Regions from separate parts of the Rossellomorea sp. DA94 genome, predicted to be linked through region 2. Evidence: riboswitches for the same ligand, from Rfam matches in the RefSeq annotation. Region 2 holds a riboswitch; each other region holds the start of a gene.
The links. A riboswitch is a leader RNA that binds a small molecule or an ion and turns the genes downstream of it on or off. The one in region 2 is predicted to bind S-adenosylmethionine.
Positions count from the first base shown of each region.

Region 1: another riboswitch for S-adenosylmethionine. It lies ahead of P8596_RS20280 (methionine ABC transporter ATP-binding protein); the one in region 2 lies ahead of P8596_RS11195 (methionine biosynthesis PLP-dependent protein).
Region 3: another riboswitch for S-adenosylmethionine. It lies ahead of P8596_RS22995 (sugar ABC transporter substrate-binding protein); the one in region 2 lies ahead of P8596_RS11195 (methionine biosynthesis PLP-dependent protein).
Region 4: another riboswitch for S-adenosylmethionine. It lies ahead of P8596_RS12625 (YezD family protein); the one in region 2 lies ahead of P8596_RS11195 (methionine biosynthesis PLP-dependent protein).

Region 1 is NZ_CP122397.1:3,888,039-3,891,855, forward strand. Features, by position in the region: gene P8596_RS20270 (MetQ/NlpA family ABC transporter substrate-binding protein) at 1-421, opposite strand, end outside; gene P8596_RS20275 (methionine ABC transporter permease) at 437-1,105, opposite strand; gene P8596_RS20280 (methionine ABC transporter ATP-binding protein) at 1,102-2,124, opposite strand; SAM riboswitch class I at 2,276-2,382, opposite strand; gene P8596_RS20285 (SCP2 sterol-binding domain-containing protein) at 2,495-2,845, opposite strand; gene P8596_RS20290 (thioredoxin family protein) at 3,361-3,678, opposite strand; gene P8596_RS20295 (toprim domain-containing protein) at 3,681-3,817, opposite strand, start outside.
Region 2 is NZ_CP122397.1:2,159,920-2,163,736, reverse strand. Features, by position in the region: gene metC (cystathionine beta-lyase) at 1-794, opposite strand, end outside; gene P8596_RS11195 (methionine biosynthesis PLP-dependent protein) at 787-1,911, opposite strand; SAM riboswitch class I at 2,003-2,112, opposite strand; gene P8596_RS11190 (tryptophan--tRNA ligase) at 2,221-3,219, opposite strand; T-box leader at 3,281-3,522, opposite strand; gene P8596_RS11185 (metal-dependent hydrolase) at 3,590-3,817, opposite strand, start outside.
Region 3 is NZ_CP122397.1:4,461,232-4,465,048, reverse strand. Features, by position in the region: gene P8596_RS23000 (CTP synthase) at 298-1,902, shown strand; SAM riboswitch class I at 2,070-2,177, shown strand; gene P8596_RS22995 (sugar ABC transporter substrate-binding protein) at 2,274-3,350, shown strand; gene P8596_RS22990 (sugar ABC transporter ATP-binding protein) at 3,367-3,817, shown strand, end outside.
Region 4 is NZ_CP122397.1:2,434,504-2,438,320, reverse strand. Features, by position in the region: gene P8596_RS12645 (acyl-CoA dehydrogenase family protein) at 1-445, shown strand, start outside; gene fabG (3-oxoacyl-ACP reductase FabG) at 467-1,225, shown strand; gene P8596_RS12635 (MaoC family dehydratase N-terminal domain-containing protein) at 1,250-1,699, shown strand; gene P8596_RS12630 (MaoC/PaaZ C-terminal domain-containing protein) at 1,696-2,100, shown strand; SAM riboswitch class I at 2,266-2,371, shown strand; gene P8596_RS12625 (YezD family protein) at 2,449-2,604, shown strand; gene P8596_RS12620 (phosphoadenylyl-sulfate reductase) at 2,708-3,406, shown strand; gene P8596_RS12615 (sulfate permease) at 3,464-3,817, shown strand, end outside.

The DNA.
Region 1 (3,817 bases), 1.7 Mb from region 2:
CGGATACGGAATTACTCATCAAGATCGTGGCACCTTCAGGAAGGTCCTCAAGAGATTTATACTTTTTGGAATATACACCGATTGGCTCGATATGAATTCCGCCTGCATTGACGAAATCATATTCGTTCTCTTTCATCTGCAAGTCCATGTAAGGTACGGTTTGGAAGTAGTTCGCATCCAAATCACCATTGTCCAAGTCTTTATTCGGAAGGATATAGTCTTGATATGTTTCAATTTGCAGGTCGATTCCCTTATCTTCCAAAATCGGTTTCACTTTTTCAAGGATTTCCGCATGGGGAACGTTTGACGCTCCTACCACTAATTCCTTCCCGTCACTGCTTCCAGAGCCGGAATCACTCCCGCATGCTGCCAATCCAAAGATACTTGTTGCTGCTACTATTCCTGCTAACCATTTTTTCATCTGTTTTCTCTCCTCTTATCGTTTGTCTAATTTATTTGTGAAGTAGTCACCAATGATTTGAATGGCAAATACAACGAGTAAAATCATGATGGTTGCGGCAAGGGTTACATCCTCCCTGCTCCGTTGAAAACCATCCAGGTAAGCGAGGTTTCCTAATCCCCCGGCACCGATGACACCCGCCATTGCCGTATACCCCACCAGGGCGATGGCTGTTACCGTGATACCTGAAACCAAAGCCGGAAGAGATTCGGGAATAAGCACTTTCCATATGATCGTGCTAGTCTTCGCTCCCATCGCTTTCGCTGCTTCGATGACGCCTTTGTTCACTTCTCTCAATGCAATTTCCACCATGCGTGCGTAAAACGGTGCTGCTCCGATGATCAGGGCGGGCAGGGCCGCGTTCGCCCCGCGGATGGTATCCAATAAGAATTTTGTAAATGGAATGAGTAATACAATCAGGATAATGAACGGAATCGAGCGGAATACATTGACCACTGCACTGGTCACCGTATATGTAAGCTTGTTTTCCCATAAATTTTCCTTGGATGTAAGAAATAACAGGATCCCGAGAATCAGTCCTACTACGAAGGTAATCAGAACTGACATCCCCGTCATATAAAGGGTTTCAACTGTCGCTTCCCACATCTTCTCCCAGTCCACATTCGGAAATATATTTTCTATCATCCTCCGATCACCTCCACTTTGACCATCTGTTCCTCAGCGAAGGCAACGGCTGCAGAAATCGTCTCTTCGTTTCCATCAAGATGAACGAACAGCGTACCATAAGCCCCTTTTTGCGTCTGGGAAATCTGTCCTTGAAGGATATTGACATCCAAGTCGAAACTTCGGATCAAGCTGGTAATGAGCGGTTGCTCAGTCGATTCACCAACAAAGGTGAATTTCAGTACTTTTCCTTCCGGATACTGAGCTACGAGGTGATCGATTGTTTCCCCTGTTTCTTCCACTTGAGATACTTCTCTCACAAATCGCTTTGTCACCTGCTCTTTAGGATTTCTGAACACCTCAAGAACATCCCCTAGTTCTACCACCTTCCCTTGTTCCATGACCGCCACACGATGGCAGATTTTTTTGATCACATGCATTTCATGGGTGATCAGGACGATGGTCAGACCTAAACGTTTATTAATATCCACCAATAAATCAAGGATGGAATCGGTTGTTTGCGGATCTAAAGCAGAGGTGGCTTCGTCACAGAGAAGGACGTCGGGATTATTTGCAAGGGATCTCGCAATCCCGACCCTCTGTTTCTGTCCACCGCTCAACTGGGATGGATAGGCGTCTCCTCTTCCTTCTAATCCCACCAGCTCCAATAATTCATTGGCCCTTCGCACTCTCTCCTTCTTAGAAACTCCGGCTATTTCTAATGGAAACTGGATATTTTCAAGTACCGTACGCGACCAAAGGAGATTGAAATGCTGAAAGATCATCCCTATTGACTGCCTCGCCTGCCGAAGATCTTTCCCTTTCACTTTGGAAACGATCTGTCCATTTACGTTCACGGTTCCATTCGTGGGAACTTCAAGTCCATTGAGCATCCGGATCAACGTACTTTTCCCTGCCCCACTATAGCCAATCACTCCAAAAATTTCCCCTTGGCCAATGTCGATGGTGACGCCATCAACGGCTGAAATCTGGCCAGATTTTGATTGATAGATTTTTTTCACATCTGATATGGTAATCATGCTGTCTCCACCTTCTTTCTGAGTAAAACGACCTTTTTAATAAGAATTACAGTTGCACATACCGGGCAATCCCCACAGCCTTTTCGTTTACAATAAAAAATGCCTTCCTGCGATAAGCAGAAAGGCATAATCATATATAGGACTATCCTTTCTCTCATCTTTCAAAGCAAATGCTTTGAGTGAATTGGCACCATTTCAATTTTCATTGACGGTTGCCGGGCTTCATAGGGCACGTCCCTCCACCTCTCTAAATAAGAGTAAAGTATCGATTTATTTAATTTTTTGAATTGTTAAAGACTCTGAAAATTTGCTACAAGAGAGATTCTATCATCGAAAATAGAAATGTGTCAATTCTTTTTTCTTATGTTTTTTAAACTTGAACCGGTTCCTTGACCCTGGACCTTGTCAGCCAGAGGATGGATTCTACAAATAACAGCTGGCGGTATCCTCCCCTGACTTCCAGGATGCCGTTTTCAATCAGTTGAGACAATCGCTCTTCTCCTGTTAGTAGGGATAGCATGTCCTGCTCTTGTCCCTCAATGACAAAATGCGATTCCCCGCTACCATCAGTCAATACAGTACACCGCCTGTTTGAAATGGAGATTGCATAACGTTCCTTTTCACATTGAAACTGAAGAACAAATGGGCTGTCCGGAAATAAGAGTCGTAAGTGATACCTTGAATGACACTGATCTACTAATTCCTCTAAATAGATTCGCATGAATACCCTCCCAGTGAAACTTCTATATAGTATCAATTCCACTTTTAGGTATTTTTTCCTTTTAGACATTCTCGACATGTTTTGAATGAGTTTATCTTATTTGTCGAACAGTAAGAAATTGGGTGATGACCAGTCAAAAAATGATGGGATTCGAAACATTTCCCAAGAAATATGTCCTCGTTTGTAGAAAGAAAATGACTACTTTCGTAAATTTTTTCTGTTTTTTATCAGCATCGTGCTGGTTGATTTCCGCTCCAGATGCTCGCTTTCTTCGGGGCGTGAGTTGAGCCTCCTCGTGCTTCGCCCTGCGGGGTCTCAACTTTCCCGCTATTCCCGAAGGAGTCGAGCATCTTCCGCTCCAATCAACACTAATAATGTACTTCTCAAATTAGTTCGTTTTAATAGTCATTTATTCATATGTGTTGAGAGGGCAATTTCATCCTATTTCTAAAGCTGGTGAAGAATAGAAGTGAAGACAAAATAAAAAGACCTTTCATAAAGGTCTCTTATCCCCACTAGATGTTTTGGATTTTGTTGATGGTTTCGTATAGGAATGGGACGGATTGAAAGGCATAGATTCTTTCCATTTCCTGTCCATCTTTAAATAAAAGAAGGCAGGGGACGCTTTCAATGGATTGTTCTTCGGCAAATTGGGGCAGATAGTTCAGGTTCGCCTTCACAAAATGAAATGACTGGGGGAGTTTCTCGACCACTTCCAACATTTTACCCGCGACCTGACATGTACCACACATCGGTGTATATAGATAAACGGCTTCCAACGCATGGGATCTGATCGATTCGTTTAATTCTTCTGTCTGGCTTACCTCCAACAAAACTAAATCATCCTTTTTCCAAGATATTCTTTATGCACATCGATATTGGCACCAATGAGAACGGAAGCAAGATGATATTCCGGGGCTGCGGCCACTTCCTTATACATCCGGTCTATATAAAGGTGTTCCGCCTCGGGGA
Region 2 (3,817 bases):
CTTGCAATCTTATAAGCTGACTCCGATGATTCCTTCAATCGGACATGCAATGTTTTCAGCCCCCTTAAGAGCAGCCAGCAATCCTGTACCCCGAGTACCGCCCCAAACGAATTCTGCAGGAAAGCAAGTTTCCCCGCAATCTCTTCATCTCCCGTTACCGCAAGTCCTGCTAAGACGTCACTATGTCCGGCAAGAAACTTCGTTGCACTGTGCAGGACAACATCCACTCCTAGACTGATTGGCCTTTGCAGCAATGGCGTCATGAATGTATTATCCAGAAATGTTAAGCAGTCATTTGCCTTGGCAAGCTTTACGACCCCTTCAATATCGGTGATATTCAATAAGGGGTTCGACGGGGTTTCCATATAAATCACCTTCGTATTGTGCTTAATTGCACAAGCCACCTCATGAAGATCTTTCATATTCACAAAAGAGTATTCGATATCAAATTTAGTAAGGACTTCCGTGATCATCCTGTATGTCCCCCCATATACTTCCTCCGAGACGAGTACGTGATCCCCACTCGACAATAATAGAAAGCTTGTTGAGATGGCAGCCATACCGGATGAAAAGGCAAAACCCCTTACCCCGCCTTCTAATTCCGCTATCGTTTCTTCGACTGTTTCCCTTGTTGGATTCCCCGAACGGCTGTAGTCATACGTACCATACTGATCAAAATCCTGTTGATGAAAGGTTGTAGCATGATGAATCGGCGTAGAAACAGCTCCTGTCTCTTTATCAAATCCGCGGGAATGGATGAGTGACGTCTGAAGTGAAAATGGTTTTTTACTCATACGTTAACACCTCTTTTTCCAATTGTTGAAAAACATTCTCCAAGTCTTCGATCAGGTCGTCGATAAATTCTATTCCTACGGAAAACCTGAGCAATCTGTTACAGATGCCAAGTCTATTTCGTTCTTCTTCAGGAATGTCGGCATGGGTCTGGGTGGCAGGATAGGTAATAAAGCTTTCAACCCCTCCTAAACTTTCAGCAAACGTTATAACCTTTAGATGTTGGAGGAATGGACCGATCCATTCTTCCTTGGCAATGCGAAAGGAAAGCATGCCCCCTTTCCCGGGATATAAGACGTCCGCTACACAGTCATGCCCTTTAAGATACTGGGCTAATTTTCGTGCATTCTTTTCATGCTGGGCCATTCTTAGACTAAGGGTCTTCAACCCTCTTATTAAGAGCCAACAATCAAATGGTGCAAGGACTGCGCCGATTGAATTTTGAATCGTATAGATCCTTTCAGCCAAGTCCTCTGTGTTGACTATGACAACTCCGGCCAGAACGTCATTATGGCCCCCTAAGTATTTGGTAGCGCTGTGAATGACCAGGTCTGCTCCCTCTTTGAGCGGTTTTTGCAGAACTGGTGTATAAAAGGTATTATCCACGATTAAAAGTAATCCACTCGCCTTTGAAATGGCTGCGACCTCAGAAATATTTGCTTCATTCATTAATGGATTGGTTGGTGTTTCAAGAAAAATAGCCTTCGTCCTCTTCGATATGTGCTCTTCTATAGAATGAGTATCACTTGTATTAACAAAATGAAATTTGATATTATATTGGGCTTCATACTGAACGAATAAGCGGTAGCTTCCTCCGTAAAGATCCTTCGATACAATCAATTCATCCCCACTTGAGAATAAACCCAGAATTGCCTGAATCGCAGCCATTCCCGAACTGAATGCAAATCCTCTATGCCCCTCTTCCAATTGAGCCAGTAGTTCTTCAAGGGTCGCCCTGGTTGGGTTTCCTGTTCTCGTATAATCATAACCGGTTGATTCACCGATTCCTCTATGTTCATATGCTGTCGATAAATGAATGGGCAGACTTACGGCACCAGTAGCTGAATCCTTCCGATTGCCTGCCTGGACAAGCAAAGTATCAATATGTTTTTTCAACATCCTTCTCTCCTTTTCGTCCCTAGAAAATGAAAAGGGGAAAAAACAAAAAACCTTCTTATGAAAATAAGAAGGTTTTATACGTTCGTTCTCCCTCTTATCGCCCAAGTTGACATCAACTTGCTGGAATTAGCACCATACCTGTTACTGTGGCTGGTTGCTGAGGTGTCTTCGGGCCAGTCCCTCTACCTCTCTTGATAAGAAACAATATGAAATTGTTAAAATGCTTTCTCATAACTTATAACAAAGACATAGAAATGTCAATGACAATTATGAATTATCTGAAAAACATCATGATCATTTTATTCTATTTCAATGATACATTCCTATTTTCCTTTTAATCTCTTTCATGAATGGGATTGTTTTTTTTCGTGCTTTTATGGCTCCATTCAGTAAGATGGCATCCAGTCTATCCCGATTGTTCAATAGGTCTTCATATTCCGACCTTGGTACTTCGATGAATGAATTCATTACGTCGAAAAGTTCTTTCTTCGCTTCCCCCCAGCCTATTCCTTGTTGAAATCTCCTTCTCATTTCTTCCGATTGATCAGTGGTTGCAAATTCTTTGTAAAGACCAAAAATGATTGAATCGTCAGGATCCTTAGGCTCTTCAGGAAGTGAAGAATCCGTTTTGATTTTATTGATCAATTTTTGAAGCTTTTTTGGTTCTTCAAATAAAGGAATGGTGTTATTATAACTTTTACTCATCTTGCGGCCGTCCAGTCCCGGTAGAACGGCCGTTTCTTCTTGGATGACGTATTCAGGGATGACAAATGTTTCTCCATATTGATTGTTAAAGCTTTCAGCTATGTCTCTGGCAATTTCCACATGCTGTATTTGATCTTTTCCGACAGGGACCAATTCGGTTTGGAAAAGGAGGATATCCGCAGCCATTAAAATGGGATACGTAAATAATCCCATATTGACTCCAGCATCAACATTTCTGCCGCTTTCTTTATTTTCTTCAACCATTGATTTATATGCGTGAGACCGGTTTAATAATCCTTTTGGTGCAAAACAAGAAAGGATCCAGCTCAGCTCAAAGATTTCAGGCACATCAGATTGACGGTAAAAAATCGCTGAATCAGGATTCAACCCTAACGCTAACCACGCTGCCGCCACCCCATATGAAAGCTCCTTCATTTCAATGGGATCATGGATTTTTGTTAAACCATGATAATCCGCAACAAAATAAGCAGTGTTATATGATTGGTTCTCCGCCAATCCCAATGCCGGTTTAATCACCCCAATATAATTCCCCAAATGTATACGGCCAGTTGGCTTGATACCAGTCAGAACTTGTTTTTTCATCCCCATCATACCCTCCGTTGAAAAATAATCAGAAAACACAAAAAGGGCTTACCGTCCTCTAAAAAAGGACGGGAAACCCGTGGTGCCACCTTCATTCGCTTACACTTCAGTAAACGCACTCATCTGTACAGAAGTCGCCTTCGATACATCGTCCCTTTTATCGGTGAGACCTTCCGCCAGAACCTACTTTATTTCAGCCTGGATGCTCAAAAGCCCATTCAACGATTCCCCATACTGATTCTCACCATCCATCAGCTCTCTTAAATGTTTCGATCGTCTACTCTTCTTCTTCATCGCAATTAACCATTTATTGTGTTCCCATTATTTTAATGTATAGGTAAATAATGGTCAAGTAGGTATAAACACATTTTTACATTTCTTTTGACGAAAGAGGAAGGAAGAGCTTTATGCCTCTCTTATTAAAAGGGAGAAACTTCATATCCGCGATCAAATGACTCGCATATCCGATGACACATGCTTCAAATACTCCATCAATCAGAATAGAAGTCTCGAGATAACGAGCGATGATAGCATAGTATATCAACCCCAGTACAGAGTGGGTATAACTGCGATGTGACACGAAGGAAGCAATAAATAT
Region 3 (3,817 bases), 2.3 Mb from region 2:
ATCACGTATATCACGCTCCCCTTACAAGATTGTAAGCGGGGCGTTTTTTGTTTTTATACAGAAGAATGCTTTGACATGACAAGGTTTTAAGTGTGAAGGATCGATTCTTTTAAGACCCCTTACATCTTTACGTATCTTGATAATAAGAGGCTGTCTTTTAGCTGGTTTATGCACTTGGTTTTATTTTGGGAGAATGGACTTGTCCTTCTTTGAACAAGATAAATTCATGACATGACTACATAAGAGACACCCTCTACTTTTTTTGAACCAAACTTACTTTATAAGGGGGACATATACATGACTAAGTATATTTTCGTAACAGGCGGCGTAGTGTCGTCACTAGGGAAAGGGATCACAGCAGCGTCCCTTGGAAGACTATTGAAAAACCGTGGAGTGAGCGTCACCATCCAGAAGTTCGATCCATACATCAACGTGGATCCGGGAACGATGAGTCCTTATCAGCACGGTGAAGTATTCGTAACCGATGATGGTGCCGAGACGGATCTTGACCTTGGTCACTACGAGCGTTTCGTTGACATCAACCTGACGAAATACAGCTCTGTGACAACGGGTAAAATCTATTCTACTGTTCTGAAAAAAGAGCGCCGCGGGGATTATCTTGGCGGGACTGTACAAGTCATCCCGCATATCACAAATGAAATCAAAGAACGCGTGTACCGTGCCGGCCGCGAAACGAATTCTGATGTCGTGATCACGGAAATCGGTGGAACGGTCGGGGATATCGAATCCCTTCCATTCCTTGAAGCGATCCGCCAGATCAAGAGTGATGTCGGTCGTGACAACGTGATGTATATTCACTGTACGCTGATTCCATATATTAAAGCGGCGGGTGAAATGAAGACGAAACCGACCCAGCACAGTGTAAAAGAGCTGCGTAGTCTCGGTATTCAGCCAAATGTCATCGTCGTGCGTACCGAAATGCCGATGACCCAGGATATGAAAGACAAGATCGCGTTATTCTGTGATATCGATAAACATGCAGTCATCGAAGCAATGGATGCAGATACGCTTTACTCTGTACCACTTGCCCTTCAGGATCAAAAACTTGATGAAATCACGTGTCAGCACTTGAAGCTGAACTGCCATGAAGCAGACATGACCGAGTGGAATGAACTGGTTGACCGGGTGAAAAACCTTTCCCGCAAAACAAGGATCGCCCTTGTCGGGAAATATGTTGAATTACAGGATGCTTATATTTCTGTAGTGGAAGCCCTTCGTCATGCAGGTTACCATTTCGACAGCGATATTGAAGTGAGATGGTTGAACTCTGAGCTTGTCGACAACGAAAATGTGGCAGAGAAGCTTGCTGACGTGGATGGAATCCTTGTACCAGGCGGCTTCGGTGACCGCGGTGTCGAAGGAAAGATCGCTGCGACGCAATATGCACGCGAAAACAAGATTCCTTTCCTTGGAATCTGCCTTGGCATGCAGCTCGCATCCGTTGAATATGCGCGTAATGTCCTTGGACTTGAAGGAGCACACTCTGCTGAGCTGAATCCTGAAACGCCATATCCGGTCATCGACCTTTTACCGGAACAAAAGGATATCGAAGACCTTGGCGGGACCCTTCGTCTCGGACTATATCCATGTAAGCTGACAAAAGGTTCAAAAGCCTATGCAGCCTACGATGGAGAAGTCGTATACGAACGTCACCGTCACCGTTTCGAATTCAACAATCACTACCGTGAGCAAATGGAAAAAGCCGGATTCATCTTCTCAGGCACAAGCCCGGATGGCCGCCTTGTGGAAATCATCGAGCTGAGCGACCACCCATGGTTCGTCGCATCTCAATTCCACCCGGAATTCACATCACGCCCGACACGCCCGCAGCCTCTATTCAGAGACTTCGTGGAAGCGTCCCTTGCGTATGGTGAGAAATAAGATTTGATTGATAGAGCCCTCCCGGTTTGGGAGGGCTTTTTTGTAGTGTTGGGTGATCATTTCCGGAGACCCGCCACAGAATTTTTTTAAAAAGAATATTGACAATATTTCCACATATCGTTAATATAGCGATTATAGCAAAAGCGAACACAACCAAATTTCATATTCTCTTATAAAGAGTTGGCAGAGGGACTGGCCCGATGACGCCCGGCAACCTACCGTTTATGACGGAAAGGTGCTAAGACCTGCAGGAAGCATTTCCTGAGTGATAAGAGCACGTTTATTTATACATAAACCTCTTTTCTCTTGGGAAAAGGGGTTTTTTTATTTGAAAAAATAGAGGGGGATACCCTCGGGAGGAGAAAAGAAAGATGAAAAAAGCGGCATCATTACTCGTATTAATCGCACTACTTTTCAGTTTGGCGGCTTGTCAGCCAAAGGTATCACAGGAGGCGGAAGCAGACGGCGGGGAAGCGACTTCCGATCATCCGTTAGCCAATAAAAAAATCGCCCTTATCATGCAAATCAATCTCGGGACATTTTCCGCTCAATACATTGAAGGGGTCAAGGAACAGGTGGAAAAGTTCGGGGGGAAGGTTCAAGTGTTCACTTCGGAAGGCGATCTCGCCAAAATGTCCTCTAACCTGGACGCGGCCATCAACCAGAAGTTTGATGGGATCCTGATCGACCATGGAACGAAAGAAGCACTGCAATCAGGGGTGGAAAAGGCGAAAGACCAAAATATTCCGGTTGTCGTCTTCGATGCGGACGTGGCATCAAAAGGAGTGACGGTCCTCGAGCAGGGGGACAAACAAATGGCTGAACAAACCTTGACGAAGCTTTCAGATGAGCTTGGCGGCAAAGGTGAAATCGTAAAAATTTGGGTCGCAGGCTTTGCACCCATGGAAAGACGTCAGGCGGCATACGAAGAATTTTTAAAGGGGAATCCGGATATTAAAGAAGTCGCGGCATTTGGAGCAGCGAGTCAGAATACAGCGCTTGATACACAGGCTCAGATGGAGGCGATCTTGAAACAATACCCAAACAAAGGGGACATCGATGCTGTCTGGGCAGCGTGGGATGAATTTGCGAAAGGGGCCGTCCGGGCAATTGAAGCGGCAGGAAGAGATGAAATCAAAGTATACGGAATCGACATGAGTGACGAGGATCTTCAGATCATTCAAAAAGACGGCAGCCCATGGGTGGCATCGGCAGCGGTAGATCCGAAAGATATCGGCAGGGTCCAGGTCCGCTTCCTTTATCAAAAGCTGAACGGGAAAGAAACGCCTGAAAAAGTGAAATTGGACCCCGTGTTCATTGAAAAAACTGCTTTACCGAAAGAATCGATTACAACGGATCAATTGAACGAGCATATTGAAGGATGGGGAGCGAGTGAGCAGGGGTATACAGATGAGCTGAAAGAGCTCGAATCTTCGTTCACAAACTAGAAAGGAGCTGGGATCGATGACGTCTCCACTATTGACTATGTCGGGTATCAACAAGAGCTTTTCTGGCGTGAAAGCCTTGAAAAATGCTAGATTCGATGTCCGGGAGGGAGAAGTTCATGCCCTGCTGGGAGCGAACGGCGCAGGGAAAAGCACCCTGATGAAAATTTTATCAGGAGCTTATGTCGGGGACAGCGGAGATATCACTCTTCTCTCTGAAAAAAGAGTCTATGAATCTCCGAAGGAAGCCAAGGAAAACGGCATTCACTGTGTCTACCAGGAAGTGGATACCGCCATCGTTCCCGAGCTCTCGGTGGCGGAAAATATCTGCCTGGATCATTTCTCGCAAAAAGGTTCCCTCTTCATCACCCAAAAAAAGCTGAAAAAAGAAGCAGAGGCGGCACTCATTAAGATCGGGGCCGAATCGATCCCCCTGCATCAGCCCGCCGCTTCGTTAAGTCTGGCTGAAA
Region 4 (3,817 bases), 270 kb from region 2:
TGCCCGCTGGATTGTAGGGGCCCAGGCGGTGGGAGCAGCAGAACGACTTCTTCAAATGGCCATCGACTATTCGAAAGAAAGAGAAACATTTGGAAAACCTATCGCGGACCGGCAGGCGATTCAGTGGCAGATTGCGGATTCAGCCGTGGAAATTGAAGCGGCCCGCTGGCTCGTGTTAAATGCAGCATTCACACTCGATCAAGGGGAAGACAATCGTCACGTTGCGTCGATGGCCAAGCTATATGGATCCAATATGGGGAATCGGGTCGTAGATCGCGTCCTCCAGATCCATGGTGGTATGGGCTATACAAGAGAGCTGCCAATCGAACGATGGTACCGGGAGGCAAGGTTATGGCGCATTTATGATGGAACCGATGAAATTCAAAAACTGATCATTTCAAGGAATTTATTAAAAGGTCATGTGAAACTTGGGCAATTTGTATAAACAGAAATGGAGGCAGACGAAATGGGAGAGCGATTCAGAGGAAAAGTGGCTTTAGTTACAGGTGGAAGCAGAGGGATCGGCAGGGCGATTGCCGGATTACTGGCTGAAGAAGGGGCCAAGGTGGCCATCATCGACGTCAATGAGGATGCGTTGAATGAAGCGAGTGAGGTATTTAAACAATATGAATTGTATACAAAAGTGGCAAATGTCGTAGAATCCCGGGAAGTTGAAAATGCGATGAAGGAAGTATATGAATCTTTTGGTTCCCTGGACATTGTGGTGAATAATGCAGGGGTCATCAGGGATAATCTGTTATTCAAAATGACCGAAAACGATTGGGAGACGGTCATGGATGTGCATTTAAAGGGTTCATTCAATGTAGTGAAGGCAGCCCAACAATACATGGTCAAACAAAAGTACGGACGCATCATCAATATTTCATCCACCTCAGCATTGGGAAATCGCGGGCAGGCAAACTACGCAACGGCTAAAGCAGGTCTTCAAGGCTTGACGAAAACCCTTGCCATAGAACTTGGTCCATTCGGAATCACCACGAATGCTGTAGCACCGGGCTTTATTGAAACCGATATGACGAAAGAAACTGCGAAACGGATCGGGATCACTTTCGATCAATTAGTGGAAGCAAGTCTCCAGGGAATCCCTGTTGGAAGAAGCGGGACTCCTGAAGATATTGCAAATGCCGTCGCTTTTTTTGCAGATGAAAAATCTTCATTCGTCAATGGTCAGGTTCTCTACGTTGCTGGAGGGCCGAAAGCCTGAATAAAGAAGAAAGAGGTGAAGAATATGTTTGAATCCTATATCGGAAAGAGGTCTACTTCCACCCGGAATGCAGTGGAAAGAGGAGCGGTTCGGAAATTTGCAGACGCCATTGGCGATCCCCATCCCTTTTATGTGGATGAAGATGCCGGGAAGTCCTCCTCTTATGGGGGGAACATTGCCCCTCCCACCTTTCCGAGAGTGTTCGACTATGGTTCGATCGAAGGCTTTCATTTACCGAATGATGGGTTGATTCACGGTGAACAATCCTTTCATTATGAAAGACCTTTGAAGGTAGGGGAAACGATTCAATGTTATACGGAAATAAAAAACTATTATGAACGGGAAGGTACCGGGGGGAAACTGGGATTCCTTGTCATCGAAGATGTCGGGGAAGATTCTCGTGGGGAAAGAATCTTCACTTCCCAGGCGATTGTCATTATTACAGAAGAAGTCAGAAAGAGGTTGAGTAAATGACAATACTACAATCATTCGGAATAGGAGATACACTCCCCCCGGTTGAACTCGCTCCGGTCACGAGGATGGACCTGATCAAATACGCAGGAGCTTCCGGAGACTACAATCCGATACACACCATCGATGATGAAGCCTTGAAGCTGGGTCTTCCAGGAATCATCGCTCATGGAATGTGGACGATGGGCAATGTGTCCAAACTTTTCAGCCCACACTATGAGGAAGGCTTTATCCAGGATTACTCGGTACGATTTAAAGGGATGGTCATGTTACATGATGTGGTGACATTACGGGCAGAATTGACGGACAAACAGGAAAACCTCCTTCATTTTAAGGTTTTAGCCACAAACCAAGCCGGGAAGAACGTAATTGAGGGTAACGTCGCGTTTAGGGTCCTTGAATAGTTGCGCAATGCTTTATGAAAAATTGTCGTAGAACCACCCCCAATCGAATAAACATGTATGGAATGATGTTTGAATAAAATAAGACAAAAGACATAAATCCGATCGAAAAACTCGGGTTGACTTCTGCTGTAATTGTGATATTATTTAGAATATTAAAATGAATAACTCTTATCCAGAGTGGTGGAGGGATCTGGCCCTGCGAAGCCCAGCAACCTACGTATTGTAAGGTGCTAATTCCAGCAAAATGTGAAGTCATTTTGGAAGATAAGGTAACCTTACCTGAACAACTTTCCAAAATGGGAAGTTGTTTTTTTCTGATCTGGATAAGAAGAAAATTGGGGGTATCATGTGAAAAAAGAGAAGAACCAGCATGTACAGTTTGACTTGGTAGCAGAGAAAATCCAGTCCATGCTTGAAACCATGAGCTTTGGTTCAATCACGATTATCGTACAGGATGGAAAAGTCATTCAATTAGAGAAAAATGAGAAAGTCCGAATAAAATAAGCTGACTAGACAAACTAGAGGCGCGTAGCAAAAATATAGGGACTCCTTATATTTTGTTACCGCCTCTTTTTCTTTGGATAAGCGTCAGGGAATGGGGTGTACTATGTTAACGTATCAGACTTGGAAACAGCCATCCATGGAATTTGAAGTGGATCCTGTCTATAAAGGAGCGCTTAACGTCCTGAAATGGACATATGATCATTATGGTGACGAGGTTGTATATGCGTGCAGTTTCGGGATAGAAGGCATTGTGCTTATCGATCTCATATCCAAGGTGAAACCGCAGGCAACCATTGTATTCCTTGATACAGGGGTTCATTTCAAGGAAACGTATGAAATCATCGAGAAAGTGAAGAAGGCGTATCCCGAGTTGACCATCCATATGAAAAAGCCTCAGTTGACCCTCAAGGAGCAGGCAGAGGCATATGGGGATAAGTTATGGGAAACCAAACCAAACCAATGCTGTCAAATTCGGAAGCTTGACCCGTTAAAAGAAACATTATCCAAGGGGCACGCATGGATTTCAGGATTAAGGAGGGAACAATCCCCAACAAGACAACATGTTGAATTCATCAATAAAGATGACAAATTTCAATCCGTTAAAATCTGTCCGCTGATTCACTGGACGTGGAAGGAGATCTGGCGTTATACCCATAAGCATAATCTTTCTTATAACCCCCTTCACGATCAAGGGTATCCGAGCATTGGCTGCTTCCATTGCACCACACCGGCTATTGATGTCAATGATCTTCGCTCCGGAAGATGGAAAGGAAAAGGAAAGACAGAATGCGGTCTCCATTAGATAGGGTGACGGGATTTGCTTGAAATCTCGGCCCTTCTGATCAGCTTGTTCTTCGCCATGAACATTGGTGCCAGCGGAGCGGCAGCGTCAATGGGAGTGGCATATGGTGCAGGCGCAATAAAAAACATCCGGACAGCGCTATGGATATGCGCGGCAGGTGTCCTGAGTGGAGCGGTTCTGGGTGGTGGAGAGGTTGTAAAGACAATCAGTTCTGGGATCATCCCACAGAATCTATTGTCGATAAAGGTCGTTCTCATTATTTTGTTATCCGCAACGATTTCATTGTTTCTTGCGAATGTGATCGGCATTCCGCTATCTACGAGTGAAGTAACGGTTGGCGCGGTTGTAGGAGTCGGGGTAGCTTATCAGGTTCTGTATGTAAAATCACTTATTACGATCATGTCTTTCTGG